DNA from 2 places in the Ligilactobacillus ruminis ATCC 27782 genome. Region 2 is predicted to be linked to the other one. Evidence: a T-box and tRNA genes for the amino acid it is inferred to sense, from the RefSeq annotation. Region 2 holds a T-box; the other holds one or more tRNA genes.

Region 1 (7,905 bases), 980 kb from region 2:
TTCTATAGAAAATCGACAAAATATCAATGCTTTTTAAGCTTATTAATAAATGTTTTTGCTTTTTCTCGCAAAAAAAGAATCACAGAAAACTGTGATTCTTTTTTTTATTTATATATCGTAGAATTCTGGTTTTAGTTATATTCGGCAACGCCTTAGTTTACGCGTCCGTATGAATCAGGATGATAATAATTCATTGACGTAACTTTGACGTGATCCCCCGTTGTCGGTGCATGCACAAAGTTTCCGCCGCCGATATAGATACCAACATGTCCCGTACCCCAGAAGACCAAATCGCCTGGCTGCAATTGGCTTTCAGAAATCGGCGTACATACCGCTTTTTGAGCCCCAGCAGTTCTTGGGAGCTGCTTGCCGAAAGCTGCAAACACGTATTGAACCAAGCCGGAGCAGTCAAAGCCGGAAGGTGATGTGCCGCCGTAAACGTAAGGCACCCCTTGGAACGACAATGCGTAACCGACAACGCTGCCGTACTTGGCTGCCGGAGCAGCGCTCGTATTGCTTGTCTGTTGCGTGCTTGCTTGAGCAGCAACGTTGTTATTGTTGTTATTATTATTGTTGTTATCTGACTTCGTAACTGAAGCAACCGCATTGTTTGCATCGTTGAGAGCATTCTGCGCGTCGCGTTCGTTCTTGGCATTGGCAACTTTTTCAGCTGCTTCTCTTGCCTTCTTTTCTGCTTCCTGAGCAGCTTTCCTGGCAGCTTCGTCTTCCTTTGCTTTCTTGACTTCAAGCTGCGTCTTTTGAACGGCTAATTGTGCCAGATCATTGTTGAAATTCTTGTTTTCTTGTGCCTGATCGGCTGCAGCCTTGTCAACGACTGCCTTATCGGCAGCAACCTTTTCCTGATCGGCTTTTTGCTGAGCAACGGCCTCGTTGTTGGCATGAACCAGAGTTGCGACCGTAAATGTGCGGCCGATTGCTTCAGACAGGCTCCTTGACTTTGAAACAAAGTCGATCATCGAACCGGCATTGTTGACCTGAGCGGCACGCGCCTGACGGGCAAGCTGAGCTTTGCGAGCCTTGATGTTCTTCTTCAAACCGTCGATTTCCATTGTTTTTTGGTATTGAAGATCTTCAAGCTTGGAAAGTTTTTCCTGACCTTCCTTGATGCTTTTTTCCGTATCCTTGATCTTTTGCGTGATCGCATCGATATCTGCCTGCGTATCTGCTTTGGCGGATGATTCCGCAAAACCTGCGAACGTCAACGCTGCTGCAGCTGTCAATGTTATCTTGAACAACTTAGAATTTCTCATTAGCGACTACCTTCCTAAACAACTAAATTTAACCAGAATACCGAAATTTCTTTCGTTCGTTTTAAGTACAATAGCTATGTTACCATTTAACAATCCTCAACTCAATTACAGTAAATTTACAAAATCGTTCAAAAAAGCCTCTAATGTTACAAAAATGTTTCACGAAGATTCCCTTAGTTGCTGCGCACCCGGATAAATGCCATTTTATCGGCTTTCAAACTGTTTTCGTCTCGTTTTTGACATTACAGTCTGTAATATTTCTCTTTTGTTACAAATTATTTTTTCTAATTTAAAACGTTTCCAACCGCTTATCGAGATTCCGGATGCTTATTCTTTACTCAGAATCTCATTCTAAAAAAAATAAAAAGCAGAATATTTCAACGTTTTGAAATATTCCGCTCTGCATTTTTTCTAATCTAAAGCGACTGCATGATGACCATGAGAATCGGCACGACGATCAAAGACATCAGCGTCGTTTCCGTTACCATAACGGCCGCATAAGACGAATCGGCACCATACAGATTCGCAACGACGGGAGCATTCGTCATCACGGGCATCGCCGATTGCAGGATGAAGACGTGCTTCATCAAAGTCGGCATCGGCGCATGAATCACCAGAACCGTCATCAAAAGCGGTGCGCAAACGAAACGTCCGAACAAAATCAGCAGATTGTCCTTTTTCAAAGACATCTGTGCCAAGCCGGCATGAGATACCGAAATTCCGATGAACAGCATTGACAACGGAATCGTCAGGTTGCCGAGATACGCCAGATCACGATTGATGAACGTCGGCAGTCGCACGTCCAAAAGAACCAGCACGATTCCCAGCATAAATCCGAGCAAAGGCGGGGAAAAGACTTTGCCAAGCGTCTTTTTCAAATCAAACTTGGCACCTTTTTCACCGTCGCGCTGGATAAAAAACGTTCCGAGCGTCCAGAAAATCGTCGTATTGGCCATATAATAAATCAAAACGTAAGGAATGCTGCGATCACCAAACAACGCCTGGTTGATCGGAAGTCCGACAAAAATCGTGTTGGAGTTGAAAAACATCGACGTAAACAGCCCTTGACGACCTTTTTTGATGTTGAAAATTCTTACCAGCGCAAACGCGATCGCCATTAAAATCATCATTGAAAGCACCGGGAACCGAAGATCGGGCAGCATTTCCAAAAGCTCATGCGCCTTGAACTTTCCGGTGATCGTACTGAGCATGTAGCACGGCAGCGAGACTTGCGTGACCAGTTTGGCAATCAGCTTGTCGGCATCTCCTTTAAACCACCCGTGTTCAGTCAAACAATATCCGACGAGAATCATCCCCAAAATAACGAGAACGCCCGACAGACTTTCCATAAAGACTTGCATAATCTACCTTCTTTTTCATCATTTTTTAATCTTTTTCCAAAATTATAGCATTTAACGTCGGCAAATGCACTAGCCGTTTTCCGCTAAAACGCTTTTATTGCGAAAATATTTCAAGAGTTTTTAGAATCCGTTAAACTTCTCCTCTTCATCTATCATGAAACCGCTAAGATGTGTATAATGATACTATTCAATATTTCATTCAAAGGGGATTTGAAATGTCAGTTCATACTAAACGATCCGTTGACTCGCAAGACAAAACCAAAATCAGAAAATGGGTCTGCAGCTTTTTGCTGGTTGCCTTGCTTGGCGGGTTCTACGGTTGCGGTGCTTATCTCTACAGCATGCTACATACGGCTGAAAAGACGATCACTACAACATATAAAAAAGTCAAAATCAAAAAAGCGCGCAACGTTTCAAAAGTCTTGAAAGAAAAAAAACCGATTTCGATTCTGCTGCTAGGAACCGATACTGGCGACCTTGGCCGAAGCGATACGGGGAGAACCGATACGCTGATTGTCGCCAACGTCAATCCGACGACGCAGCGGACGACTTTGACGAGCATCCCGCGCGATACCTTGCTTAAAATTCCGAATTGCCGCGATCCGTATGACAAAATCAATTCCGCATATTCTGTCGGCGGCGTTCCGACGACCATCAAATCGATTCAAAAGCTGCTCGACGTTCCGATCGACTATTACGTGCTGCTCAACATGGGCGGATTAAGACAAGTCGTGGATTCAATCGGCGGAATCACCGTCACTCCGACGCTGACGTTCCAATATGAAGATGCGGACGTGGTTCAAGGCAAGAAAACGACTCTTGACGGCAAAGCAGCACTTTCTTATGCTCGCATGCGCCACGATGATCCGCTCGGAGATTACGGTCGTCAAAAACGTCAACGCCAGGTCATTCAGACCATTGCCAAGAAGGCTCTGAATTTTTCAAACGTCTCAAAATTTGACGACATTCTAAAGGCAGTCAAAGGCAACATGCAAACCGATCTCAGCTACGATGACATGTGGGCCATCGAAACAAATTACAAAAAGGCTGCCTCAAACATCAAATCCGATTGTCTGCAGGGAAAAAACGGATGGTATGATTCAACCTCATGGCAAGTTGCAACGTCAAAGGAACGAGCCCGCGTTTCAAAAAACATTCGTGAAGAACTCGGACTGGAAGAATCGACCGAAACGTTTACCGACGATACAGGCATTGCCGAACAGGCCATCGCAGGCGCCGAGGCAATTGGACAATAACAAGCACATGATAGAGGCTGTGAAAAATAATGCCTCAAATCGAAAAACCGGATGATTTGCAATTAATCGCAAATCTGATCCGTTTTTTTTCGTATGCAGGACGATTGCTTTCCACGATGGAAATAACCCAAAATAGTTTGGCGGTAATTTTGACTGTGATCCTGGCCGCTGATTTATCAGACCCGCATTTGGCAAAAGCTCTGCCGTTTACGGACACATCGATGAAAATGGGCTCTTTGTCCGTAGATTTGAGTGAGATCTTGGCTAAGACTGGTCGAGCAGCATCTTTTTAACGCAAAAAGTCCGCTTGTCAAAGGACAAGGGGACAAAAACTAAAATCTAAGCAACAAGCTGCCATAAGCCAACCCGGCACCGAAGCCCGTCAACAAGCAACGTTTCGGCCTCTTGCCTTGAGCAAGTGCTTCCGACAAGGCCAACGGGATTCCGACCGATGAAGTGTTTCCGGCCGTTTGAACGTTGATCTGAAATTTTTCAAGCGACAGATTCAAAGCCCTGGCAATATTTTCAATCAAACGCAGATTGGCCTGATGCGTGATCACCAAATCAAGGTCTTCAGGTTTCAGACCTTCCTTTTTCAAAAATTCGCACATATGAACGGTAATTTCGTCAGTCACAAAATTATAAACGGAACGGCCGTCTTGGTAAAAAGCATCCATCTTTGGGTAATTTTCAGCAGAAATTGCCTGAATCGGTTCGATGCGTCCACTGTGGATGACTTTCCCGTTTCCTTTTGCATGCAGTTCTTCTGCGATGAAGCTTTCATCTTCAGGGTTTTGGCTTGATTCCAACAAGACTCCAGCTGCTCCGTCGCCAAAAAAGACGGCAGACGTTCGGTCCTTGAAATCCATCATCTTGGAATTCGTTTCTGCGCTGATGACGATTGCTTTTTCGTACTGACCGCAGCGAATAAACTTTTCTGCAGTGGACAACGCAAAAACAAATCCGGCACAAGCGGCAGAAATATCATATGCAAATGCGTTGACGCAACCGGTCTTTCCTTGAACCAAAGCTGCAGTTGACGGCGTAATCGAATCCGGAGAAATCGTCGAAACGATAATCAGATCAATTTCTTCAGGACTGACTTCGGCTTTTTCCATCAAACTGACGGCTACTTTTGCAGCCATGTCGGACGTATTTTCTCCGATCGCAAAATGACGCGTTTTAATACCGGTATGACTTCTGATCCATTCATCGGAAGTTTCCATAATTGACGCCAGTTCGTCGTTCGTAACAATTCTTTTGGGCAGGTAGCCTGCGCTCGCACTGATTTTAACAGACATATGTTTCGTATCCTTTCGAATCTTTCCAAGGTATATCTTACCAGTTTTTTCATTAATGCGGAATACTTTGATCATTCAAAACAATCGAACGCATTAAAAAAGCTGCAGACCGATTTCTCAGCACTGCAGCTTGCGTTATGCGGGTAAATGGATTCGAACCATCACGGGCTCAACGCCCACCAGATCCTTAGTCTGACGCGTCTGCCAATTCCGCCATACCCGCGACAACATCATTAATTATATCAAGTTATTCACAGCTATGCAACCCTTAATTTCAAAAAAATTATCGTAAAACAAAAAAATCGCAGAACCGATTCTTCATCAGTCCTGCAATCTTAATCATGCGGGTAAATGGATTCGAACCATCACGGGCTCAACGCCCACCAGATCCTTAGTCTGACGCGTCTGCCAATTCCGCCATACCCGCAACAACGTTATTCATTATAACAGTCATTTTCAGCGGACGCAAGTCTTTTTCAAAAAAAATTATCGATACTCACGAATCTCGACCAATTTAATGTTTCCGCGGCACTTTGAACAGACAAAGCGCGCGGTATCGACGCGACGTTTGCGTTGATAAAGCATCCCGCATTTTTCGCATTCATAGATATAAAATCTTTCAACCCCTGGCTTTTCAGATTTTAATTCCGGTGCGTAACGCAAACCGTCGACTTTTTTCAATAATGCCTTGAATTCCGGATCCTTATGCTTGTATCCTTTTCCTTCCAAATGCAGATGATAATGACACAACTCATGTTTAATGATGCCGATCAGCACGTTCGAACCATGTTCCGTCAACATTTTGGGATTGATCTCAATATCGTGGTCTTTCAATCGATATCTTCCGCCCGTCGTTCTTAAGCGCCCGTTAAAGAAGGCACGGTGTTTGAATTTGCGTCCGAAATCTTCTGAAGAAATTTTTTCGACCAGTCCTTGAAGCGCTTGATCATTCATTCTTTGGATCCACCATCGTTAATTGAATGCGACCGCGTTTTTCATCCACGCTGTCAATCCACACGTCCACGATATCCCCCACGGACACGACATCGGAAGGATTTTTAACGAAACCTTTCTTGAGCTTGGAGACGTGAACAAGACCGTCCTGTTTGACCCCGATATCCACAAATGCCCCGAAATCCACGACGTTGCGCACCGTGCCTTGAAGCTTCATGCCTTCTTTTAAATCCTCAAGGTGCAAAACATCCGAGCGCAGCAGCGGTTTTTGCATCGAATCGCGCAGATCGCGCCCAGGTTTTTTCAGACTTTCCACAATGTCTTCAACGGTCTGAACGCCTGCGCCCGTTTTATTTGCAAAAGCCTGCGGATCAAAGCAGCTGAGCTTTTCCAAACCGGCTTTTGTCGACAGCTCTTCATTTTTTAGCCCCGTCTCCGTCAACAATCGGCGCGCCAGATCGTAGCTTTCGGGGTGGATGTCCGTATTATCAAGCGGTTCCCTGCCGTTTGGAATACGCAAAAAGCCGGCAGCCTGTTCAAATGCCTTGTCACCTAAGCGCTTGACCTTTTTTAACTGCGACCTTTTTTCAAATCGCCCGATTTCTGAACGATAATCCACGATATTTTGTGCGGTCGTCGCATTCAGCCCTGAAATGTGCTCCAACAGCTGCGGACTGGCAGTATTCAGATTTACTCCGACCTTGTTGACGCCCGTTTCGATTACGAACTTGAGCCTTTCATCCAAATCCTTTTCAGGCAGATCATGCTGATATTGTCCGACGCCGATTGCCTTCGGATCAATTTTAATCAGTTCTGCCAACGGATCCTGCAAACGGCGTGCGATGCTGACTGCGGAGCGCTCTTCGACGTTGAAGTCCGGGAATTCTCTTCTGGCAATTTCGCTTGCCGAATAGACCGAAGCACCGGCCTCGTTGACGATTACGTAGGAGACTTTTTCATCGATTTCCTTTAAAACGTTTGCGACAAAACTTTCTGATTCACGACTTGCCGTTCCGTTTCCGATGGCAATCGTCTTGACGCCATACTTTTGAATCAGGGTCTTGAGCGTCTTTTTCGCATCTGCGACTCGCCTTTGATCAACGCGTTCGCCTTTGTACTTTTCATGCGGGTAAATGACCGCTTTGGCCAAAAACTTGCCCGTTTCATCGACAACTGCCAGTTTGCATCCGGTCCGATAAGCCGGGTCAAGTCCTAGTACGACGCGACCTTTAAGCGGTGCCTGCATCAACAGATGGTAAAGATTGTCTCCAAAAACTTCGATTGCTTTTTTATCGGCCGTCTCCGTCAAATTGCTGCGTAATTCGCGTTCGATTGCCGGCTTGATAAAGCGTTTGTACGCATCGTTGCAAGCCTTTTTAACATATTCTGCCGAATCTTCTTCATGATTTTTGGCATAATGGCGGTACATCTGATTCAAGATTCGCTCATCGTCAAGTTCGAGCTTGACCCGCAAAACGCCCTGCTTTTCTCCGCGATCAAGCGCCAGCACTTGATATGATGTGAGTTTTTTTGCTAATGCCTCGAATTCGTAATAGTTTTTATAAACTTCCTGCGCATCTTCTGCATTCTTCTTCTTGGTGGCAACAATTTTACCGCGATTATCGGCCAGATCACGTACCATTTGTCTTGTTTGGGGATTTTCGCCAAAATTTTCGGCCAAAATTTCCATTGCTCCGTCAATAGCTGTCTTTTCTTCTTTAAGACCTAATTTCCGGGCAACTGCTTTTGATTTTGACTCAAC
Region 2 (7,905 bases):
CGTTACTCGTTTGCTCTTCAAAAGAACTTTGACCTCGCTTCTGGTCCCCTGATTACATTCAGCTAAAAATTTATCTAGTCTCATTTTCACTGTCCTTTATGAAAAAATTGTAAACCGCTCCCAGACATGCAAACCAGACAAGCGAAAACAGCAAAGACATCAGCGTGCTTTTTGAAAATGCCAGCAAAATCAAAACTGCCAGGAAAAAGATGATCGTGACCCAATTCGAAACGGGGAACAGCGGCATCGCAAAAAGCGTCTGTTCGCCTTTGCAACGTTTCTTATATTTGTAATGACAAACAACCAAAACGATCCAGATGAAAACAAAACTGACCGTTGCAATGCCTGAAATGATTTCAAAAATTGCGGCCGGCAAAAAGAAGTTTAAGATTACGATCACAAACAAAATAACAGACGAAAAAACCAAAGCATTGACAGGTACGCTGCGATTATTGCTTTTGCCTAGTTTTTTTGAAGCCTGTCCGCTGTTTGCCAAAACAAACAACGTCCGACTCGTGCTAAAAATCGCACTGTTGCAAGCGGACAAAGCGGCCGTCAAGACAACGAAATTAATGACTCCGGCAGCAATCTTGATGCCAATGCCGCTGAACACCTGAACGAACGGACTTGAATTTGTTGCAATCTGATTCCAAGGATAAATGCACATCAAAACAAACATCGAACCGACGTAAAAAAGTCCGATTCTGATCGGCAAAGTATTGATTGCCTGCGGAAGATCACGTTTCGGATCAGCCGTTTCGCCAGAAGTCAGACCAACCATCTCAATTCCCGTAAAGGCAAAGATAACCATCGGAAATGCTGCCAGCAACCCATTGAACCCCTTCGGGAAAAAGCCGCCGTAACTGACGAGGTTGCTTAACGAAACGTTGTGTCCTCCGACCTTGGCATTCATCGCAAGCAAAACGACGCCTGTTCCGATCAACGCCAAAATTGCCAAAACCTTAATGCTTGAAAACCATGTTTCCAATTCTCCGAATGCTCCGACACTGAGCAAATTAAACGCCAATAGCAAAACGATTATCCAAAATGCCGTCAACCACTGCGGAATTCCCGGAAACCAATACCTGATATAAATCCCGCTTGCGGTCAAATCTGCCATTGCCAAAGATTCCCAACAAAGCCAATATGTCCATCCGACAATAAATTCGAAGCGCGGACCCAAATATTCGCGTACGAATTCGATAAATGAATTCTTCGAAAGATCCGATAAGATCAATTCGCCAATTGCGCGCATCATGAAAAAACAAAATATGCCGGCAATAAAATACGCTAAAATAATTGCCGGACCTGCCTTTTGAATTGCTGTTCCTGAACCCAAAAACAGTCCTGTTCCGATTGCTCCGCCAATCGCAATCATCTGAACGTGCCTGTGCGTCAGTGATCGTGATAGTTCGTTGTTCAAATCCTTACCCCCTATAATTGTTATCATTATAGTAAATATTCATGCATTAATCAAGGAAAGAAGGTTAATCGACTGCCTGTAATTCTAATTTTGTTCGTTTTATGGCGAAAATCGGCTCTCTAAAACTCAAATCCTTCTTTTTTGATATTCAAAATAAGTATTATCAATTATTAAAGTTCGTTTTTAACAAAGAAGGCTGACAAACTCTGTCTCAAATTAAAAAACCGGATGATTTGCAATCAATTGCAAATTTAATCTGGGTTTTTGCATATGCATGACAATCGCTTCTTGCTATGATGTGAATAAGGAAAAAGTTTGTTTTCATGTAGCAAAACTGAAAAAAATGCCGGACAAAATCAGTCGACTTGCGACTTCCGTTGTTCGGCATTTAATTATTTCAAGAGAAAAACGGGACTTTCTTCTCAGGTTCTTAACGATATTGATTATTTTACGACAATATTGACCAGTTTGCCCGGAACGGAAATGACACGAACCACATTCTTGCCTTCAACGAATTCCTTGACATGTTCATCTGCCATCGCAAACTTTTCAAGCTCTTCTTTTGAGATGCTGCTTGAAACCTTCAAGTGTTGGCGAACGCGCCCGTTAACTTGAACGACGACCTCGACTTCATCTTTAACAAGTTTCGATTCGTCATATTCAGGCCATTTTGCATAAGCGATGCTCCCGACATGACCAATCTTTGTCCAAAGCTCTTCAGCCAAGTGCGGAACGAGCGGAGCCAGAAGCTTGACGAATCCTTCAACGTATTCAAGTGGCAAAGAATCTGCCTTATAACAATCATTGACGAAAACCATCATTTGAGAAATGGCCGTATTGAAATGCATCTTCGTAAAGTCTTCAGTAACCTTCTTGACCGTCTGGTTGTAGGCAAAGTCAAGCTCGCCTTCATTGATCGTCGTAATTCGATCGCGCATGTTGTCATCTTCATCGATGATCAAATTCCAGATACGATTGATGAACTTGTAAGCACCGTTTAACCCGTCTTCGCTCCATGGCTTGGATGCTTCCAAAGGTCCCATGAACATTTCATAAAGGCGAAGCGTATCTGCACCGTATTGCTCAACAATATCATCAGGATTGATGACGTTGCCCTTCGACTTGGACATCTTTTCATGGTTGTTTCCAAGAATCATTCCTTGGTTGACCAGCTTTTGGAACGGTTCTTTCGTAGGAACGACACCCAAATCATACAGGAATTTATGCCAGAATCGTGCATAAAGCAAGTGCAAAACGGCATGTTCGGCACCACCGACATAAAGATCGACCGCCATCCAATGCTTGAGCTTGTCATAATCTGCAAGCTTTCCTTGGTTGTGCGGATCAACATAGCGCAAGAAGTACCATGAACTGCCTGCCCATTGAGGCATCGTATTCGTTTCGCGCCTTCCTTTGCGCCCGTTCTTGTCGACGACATTTACCCAGTCGTCAAGATTTGCCAACGGACTTTCACCGGTGCCGGATGGCTTGATGTCCGTTGCTTTTGGCAAACGAAGCGGAAGCTCGTCTTCAGGAACAAGCGTTGTTTCACCGTCTTCCCAGTGAATAACTGGAATCGGTTCTCCCCAGTAGCGTTGGCGAGAAAATGTCCAGTCACGCAAACGGTAGTTGACTTTCTTCTTGCCGATGCCTTTTTCCTCAAGCCATTCAACCATTTTGTCGATGGCTTCCTTTTTGCCGAGTCCATCCAAAAAGCCGGAATTGATATGCTTGCCGTCACCCGTGTAGGCTGCTTCTTCAACGTTGCCGCCTTCAATAACCGGTTTGATCGGCAAATCAAATTTTTTGGCAAATTCATAGTCACGTTCATCATGAGCAGGCACAACCATGATTGCACCGGTGCCATAAGATGCCAAAACGTAATCGGCGATCCAAATCGGAAGTTTCTCACCGTTTACAGGATTGATGCAGTAGCTTCCCGTAAACACGCCGGTCTTTGTTTTTGCAAGATCGGTACGTTCAAGATCCGATTTATGAGCACATTGATCAACATAAGCTTCAACGGCCTCTTTTTGCTCAGCAGTCGTCAAAGAACTTACATATTCATGTTCAGGTGCCAAAACCAAAAGCGATGCACCAAAAAGCGTATCAGGACGAGTCGTGAAGACTTCGATCTGCTTGTCGTCGTGGCCGCAAACGCTGAATTTTACGGAAGCGCCAACGGAACGACCAATCCAGTTGCGCTGCTGATCCTTGATTGCTTCAGGCCAGTCAAGGTCATCCAAGTCATCAATCAAACGATCAGCATATGCGGTAATTTTCAAAACCCACTGGCGCATCGGTTTCCTGACGACAGGATACCCGCCGCGTTCCGTCTTGCCGTCGATGATCTCTTCATTGGCAACGACCGTTCCGAGTTCCTGGCACCAGTTGACGGGAATTTCTGCTTCGTATGCAAGGCCTTTCTTGTACATTTGTTCAAAAATCCATTGTGTCCACTTGTAATATGACGGATCAGTCGTATTTACTTCACGATCCCAATCGTACGACAAGCCCAATGACTTGATCTGACGACGGAAATTATTGATGTTCTTCTTCGTAAACTCACGCGGAGAGTTTCCCGTCTTCAATGCGTATTGTTCAGCAGGAAGTCCGAAAGCGTCCCATCCCATCGGATGCAAAACATCGTATCCCTGCATCCGTTTCATGCGCGAAATAATATCCGTTGCCGTATATCCCTCCGGGTGTCCGACGTGAAGTCCTTGACCAGACGGATAAGGAAACATGTCCAGTGCATAAAATTTCTTCTTGTCAGGATCTTCGCTTGTCTTGAAGGTCTTGTGTTCTTCCCAATAATGCTGCCACTTTTTCTCGATTGCTTTGTGATCGTAAGCCATTTTGAAACTTCCTCCTTGTAATAAATAAAAAAGCCCTACACGAAGTTTTCACTTCATATAGGACGAATAAATCGCGGTACCACCTATGTTCCAGCAATTGCTGACGCTTTTTCTCGTAACGGGAGATACCGTCCTTGCCTACCTCTCCATGTTCAGCAAGAAACTCAAAGGCGAGTTCGAAGTACTAAATTTGCATGTTCACACCAGCCACACGCTCTCTGACAAATCTCGTCCTTCTAATAATCCTTCTTAGCGTTCAAATATTGTTTTAATATTAGCAAAATCGGACTCTTTTTTCAAGTCTTTAAACCGAATTGACAAAACCTAATTTAAATACAGCGTCTGACCCACGTAAATCGTATCGCTTGCCAAGTGGTTTACGGCCTTCAAATTATTGACGGTCGTCTTATTGTCAGCCGCAATTCGCCATAAACTGTCGCCGGCTTTAACCGTGTATTTTTTCTTGGACTTATCAGAAACATTAGTCGTCTTAGCATACGTTTTCGCATTTACGGAAGATTTCTGCGTCACTTTAAGCCTTTGACCAACATAAATCGTATCAGAAGACAGCCCGTTGATTCGCTTCAATTCTGCAACCGTCAACCCTTGCTTGTTGGCTACTGCCCATAAACTGTCGCCTGATTTGACGACGTATGTCGCACCCGCTTCTGCCGTTTCCTTTGAGCTTGTCTTGATTTTTTGCTTGGTATCTGAAGAAGTTCCCTTAATCTTCAAAACCTGTCCCGGAATAATCAGGTTGTCTTTTAAGCCGTTCAGCGACTTCAATTCATCCATGCTCATGCCATGTTCATGCGAAATCTTCCAAACGCTGTCGCCTGATTTGACCGTGTAAGTCGAAGGCTTGGTTACCTGATTTTGTGACGGCTTATTTTGATTTTGTGACGGTGCGCTTTGCTTTTTCTCGGATACGACCAATTTTTGTCCGACAAAAATCATATCGTTGGAAAGCTTGTTTAAATTTTTAAGCTGAGATACGCTCATGTTATGATTCGTCGCAATTTTCCAGAGACTGTCGCCCGACTTGACCGTATAAGTTTCATTGCCCGTCGTCTGCTGAGGTTCTTTTTTTCCTTGTTGCTGCTGAACGGTCGATTTTTTCTGACCAATGACGAGTTTTTGCCCGACATGGATCAAATTTGATGAAAGATGATTCCAGCTCTTCAAATCATTTACGTTGCAGCCGTGTTTGGTTGCTATGCCCCACAAGCTGTCGCCTGACTTGACCGTATATGTCTCGGCACTCGTAACCGTCTGCTGAGGACGATCATTATTGTTGCCGTTCGAATTCTGATTTTGATTCGTTTCGTTATTCGTATTTTGTTGAGCAGACTTTCTGACCTTGAGCGTCTGACCCACGTAGAGATTGTTGCTCGTCAAGCCGTTTGCCTTCTTCAACTCATCAAGCGTCATCCCGAATTTGTGCGCAATCCCCCACAAGCTGTCACCGGCAACGGCCGTGTAAGTTCCGTTCGTGGCAACGCTTGTATTTGAATTATTGTTATTATTGCTGTTCGTATTATTCGAAACTGGTTTCATAACAGTTCCGGTATCATATTGCGTCAAATTGTATCTTTCAATCACGGAAATCAGCTTTGATGCATAACTCGGATCGGTTGCATATGTCCCATAGACGCCGTTGCGCAAATTTTGCGCGGCCACGGCGTAACTCGAAGCCTGAGCCTTGGTCGAACGCGGAAAATGACTGCAAATCAAATCGGCATAAGCATTCAATGATTCCGTATAGCTTGAATAACGCTGAAAACGTGCCATTACCGTATGGTACGCACCGCCATAATATTCTTGCGTCGACAGATTGATATACGCACCGGATCCGTTCCACTTGACGCCAAACAAATTATAAGCAGCAGTCGACAGATAGCTTCCGCCCCACCCGCTTTCAAGGGCCGCCTGCGCAATCATCAATGATGCATACAAGCCTCTGGCGCTTGCAACTTGACGTGCTGCCGGAGCAACGTTGTTTAAAAAGCTCTGCACGTTTCCTGAATAACTCGTATTCGCCTGAACCGCCCTTACCATCGGAACGTCGGCAACTGCCTGTTGGGTGCTGACGTCGGCCTGAGTCTCGGTTTGAGGATCCTGCTCTGTTTGATCTGTCTGAATCGATTGCTGCTGGGTCTGTTGGTTTTGAGCAGCAGGCTGCTGAGTTGTCTGCTGTGCTTGCTGTTCGGCACGCTGCGTTTGTCCGACCGTATTATTTTGAGACTCTGACGAAGATGACGCTGATTGCTGCGTATCATCAGAAGATGACTGACTTGAAGCCTGCTGATTTCCGTTTGTTTGACCGTTCTTATCAACTTGAACCGTATCAGCCGAAACCTTGGTCCTGCTGCTTAGCGCAAAACCGGCGGTCCCCATCAAAACAGTGGTCCCAATATAGGTCGTAGCCTTTTTTACAGATCGGATATTCTGCAATGCCTGGACCTGCTTTTCACGTTCGATTCGCTCTTTTCTTTTTTTCATTTGAGCCCCACCTTATTTTCTATCGTTCGTAAATAACACTACAAAAAGATTATATCAGATTTTTAAGCATCAAAGTAAAAAAAAAAACTGCTTGACTTTATATTCTTTATAATTTAGACATAACTTCATAATTAGCTCAACTATATTTAAAGCAATTAAATTAATTCACAATTATCTATTTTTACTTCTAAAAAATAAAAGAGTCTCAACATGAAGCCAAGACTCTTGAACAAGCATTATTTATTTTAAATTCAGTGCTGCTTTCAATTCGTCGACCTTATCGAGATGTTCCCATGGAAGGTCGATGTCAGTACGTCCAAAATGACCATAAGCAGCTGTCTGCTTATAAATCGGTCTCCTCAAATCAAGCATTTCAATGATGCCGGCCGGGCGAAGATCGAAGCATTTTCGAATTGCCTTAATCAATTCGTCATCGCTGACGCTGCATTTTCCAAAAGTGTTAACCGAAACAGACACTGGTTGTGCCACACCGATCGCATATGCAAGCTGAACTTCAACCTGCGGTGCAATTTTGGCAGCAACGATGTTCTTGGCAATATAGCGTGCAGCATAGCTTGCGGAACGGTCGACCTTAGTCGCATCCTTGCCTGAGAAAGCACCGCCGCCATGATGTGCAAATCCGCCATAAGTATCAACGATAATTTTGCGCCCGGTAAGTCCGGCATCGCCTTGCGGACCGCCGATTACGAAACGCCCTGTCGGATTGATGAAATATTTCGTCTTATCATCTAAAAGATCTTCCGGAATCACTTTGTTGATTACGTGTTCCTTAATATCTTTTCTGATTTGATCCAACGATACGTCTTCCAAGTGCTGGGTCGACAAAACCACCGTGTCTACTCGCAAAGGCTTATTATCTTCATCATACTCCACCGTAACTTGAGCTTTAGAATCTGGTCCAAGATATGGAAGTTCACCGCTTTTGCGAACCTCGGCTGTTTTCCTCATCAAACGATGACTGAGCGCAATCGGAAGCGGCATAAATTCAGGCGTTTCATCAATGGCATAGCCAAACATCAAGCCTTGATCTCCGGCACCAATCTGATCCAACGGATCGACCTCGCCGTTTTTGATTTCAAGTGAAGTATCAACGCCCATTGC

Evidence for each region. A T-box is a leader RNA that pairs with one kind of tRNA and senses whether it is charged. The one in region 2 lies ahead of leuS (leucine--tRNA ligase), so its partner is inferred to be a tRNA-Leu.
Region 1: it has a tRNA-Leu gene. The T-box ahead of leuS (leucine--tRNA ligase) is inferred to sense a tRNA for this amino acid. The anticodon was not compared.

The regions. Positions count from the first base shown of each region.
Region 1 is NC_015975.1:409,229-417,133, reverse strand. It holds gene LRC_RS02080 (C40 family peptidase) at 153-1,271, opposite strand; gene LRC_RS02075 (AEC family transporter) at 1,688-2,632, opposite strand; gene LRC_RS02070 (LCP family glycopolymer transferase) at 2,848-3,888, shown strand; gene LRC_RS11500 (hypothetical protein) at 3,918-4,181, shown strand; gene LRC_RS02060 (beta-ketoacyl-ACP synthase III) at 4,221-5,189, opposite strand; tRNA gene LRC_RS02055 (tRNA-Leu) at 5,328-5,412, opposite strand; tRNA gene LRC_RS02050 (tRNA-Leu) at 5,532-5,616, opposite strand; gene LRC_RS02045 (SprT family protein) at 5,676-6,143, opposite strand; gene LRC_RS02040 (Tex family protein) at 6,136-7,905, opposite strand, start outside.
Region 2 is NC_015975.1:1,493,566-1,501,470, forward strand. It holds gene LRC_RS07470 (pseudouridine synthase) at 1-84, opposite strand, end outside; gene LRC_RS07475 (amino acid permease) at 71-1,423, opposite strand; gene leuS (leucine--tRNA ligase) at 1,867-4,281, opposite strand; T-box leader at 4,337-4,543, opposite strand; gene LRC_RS07485 (LysM peptidoglycan-binding domain-containing protein) at 4,606-6,783, opposite strand; gene metK (methionine adenosyltransferase) at 7,024-7,905, opposite strand, start outside.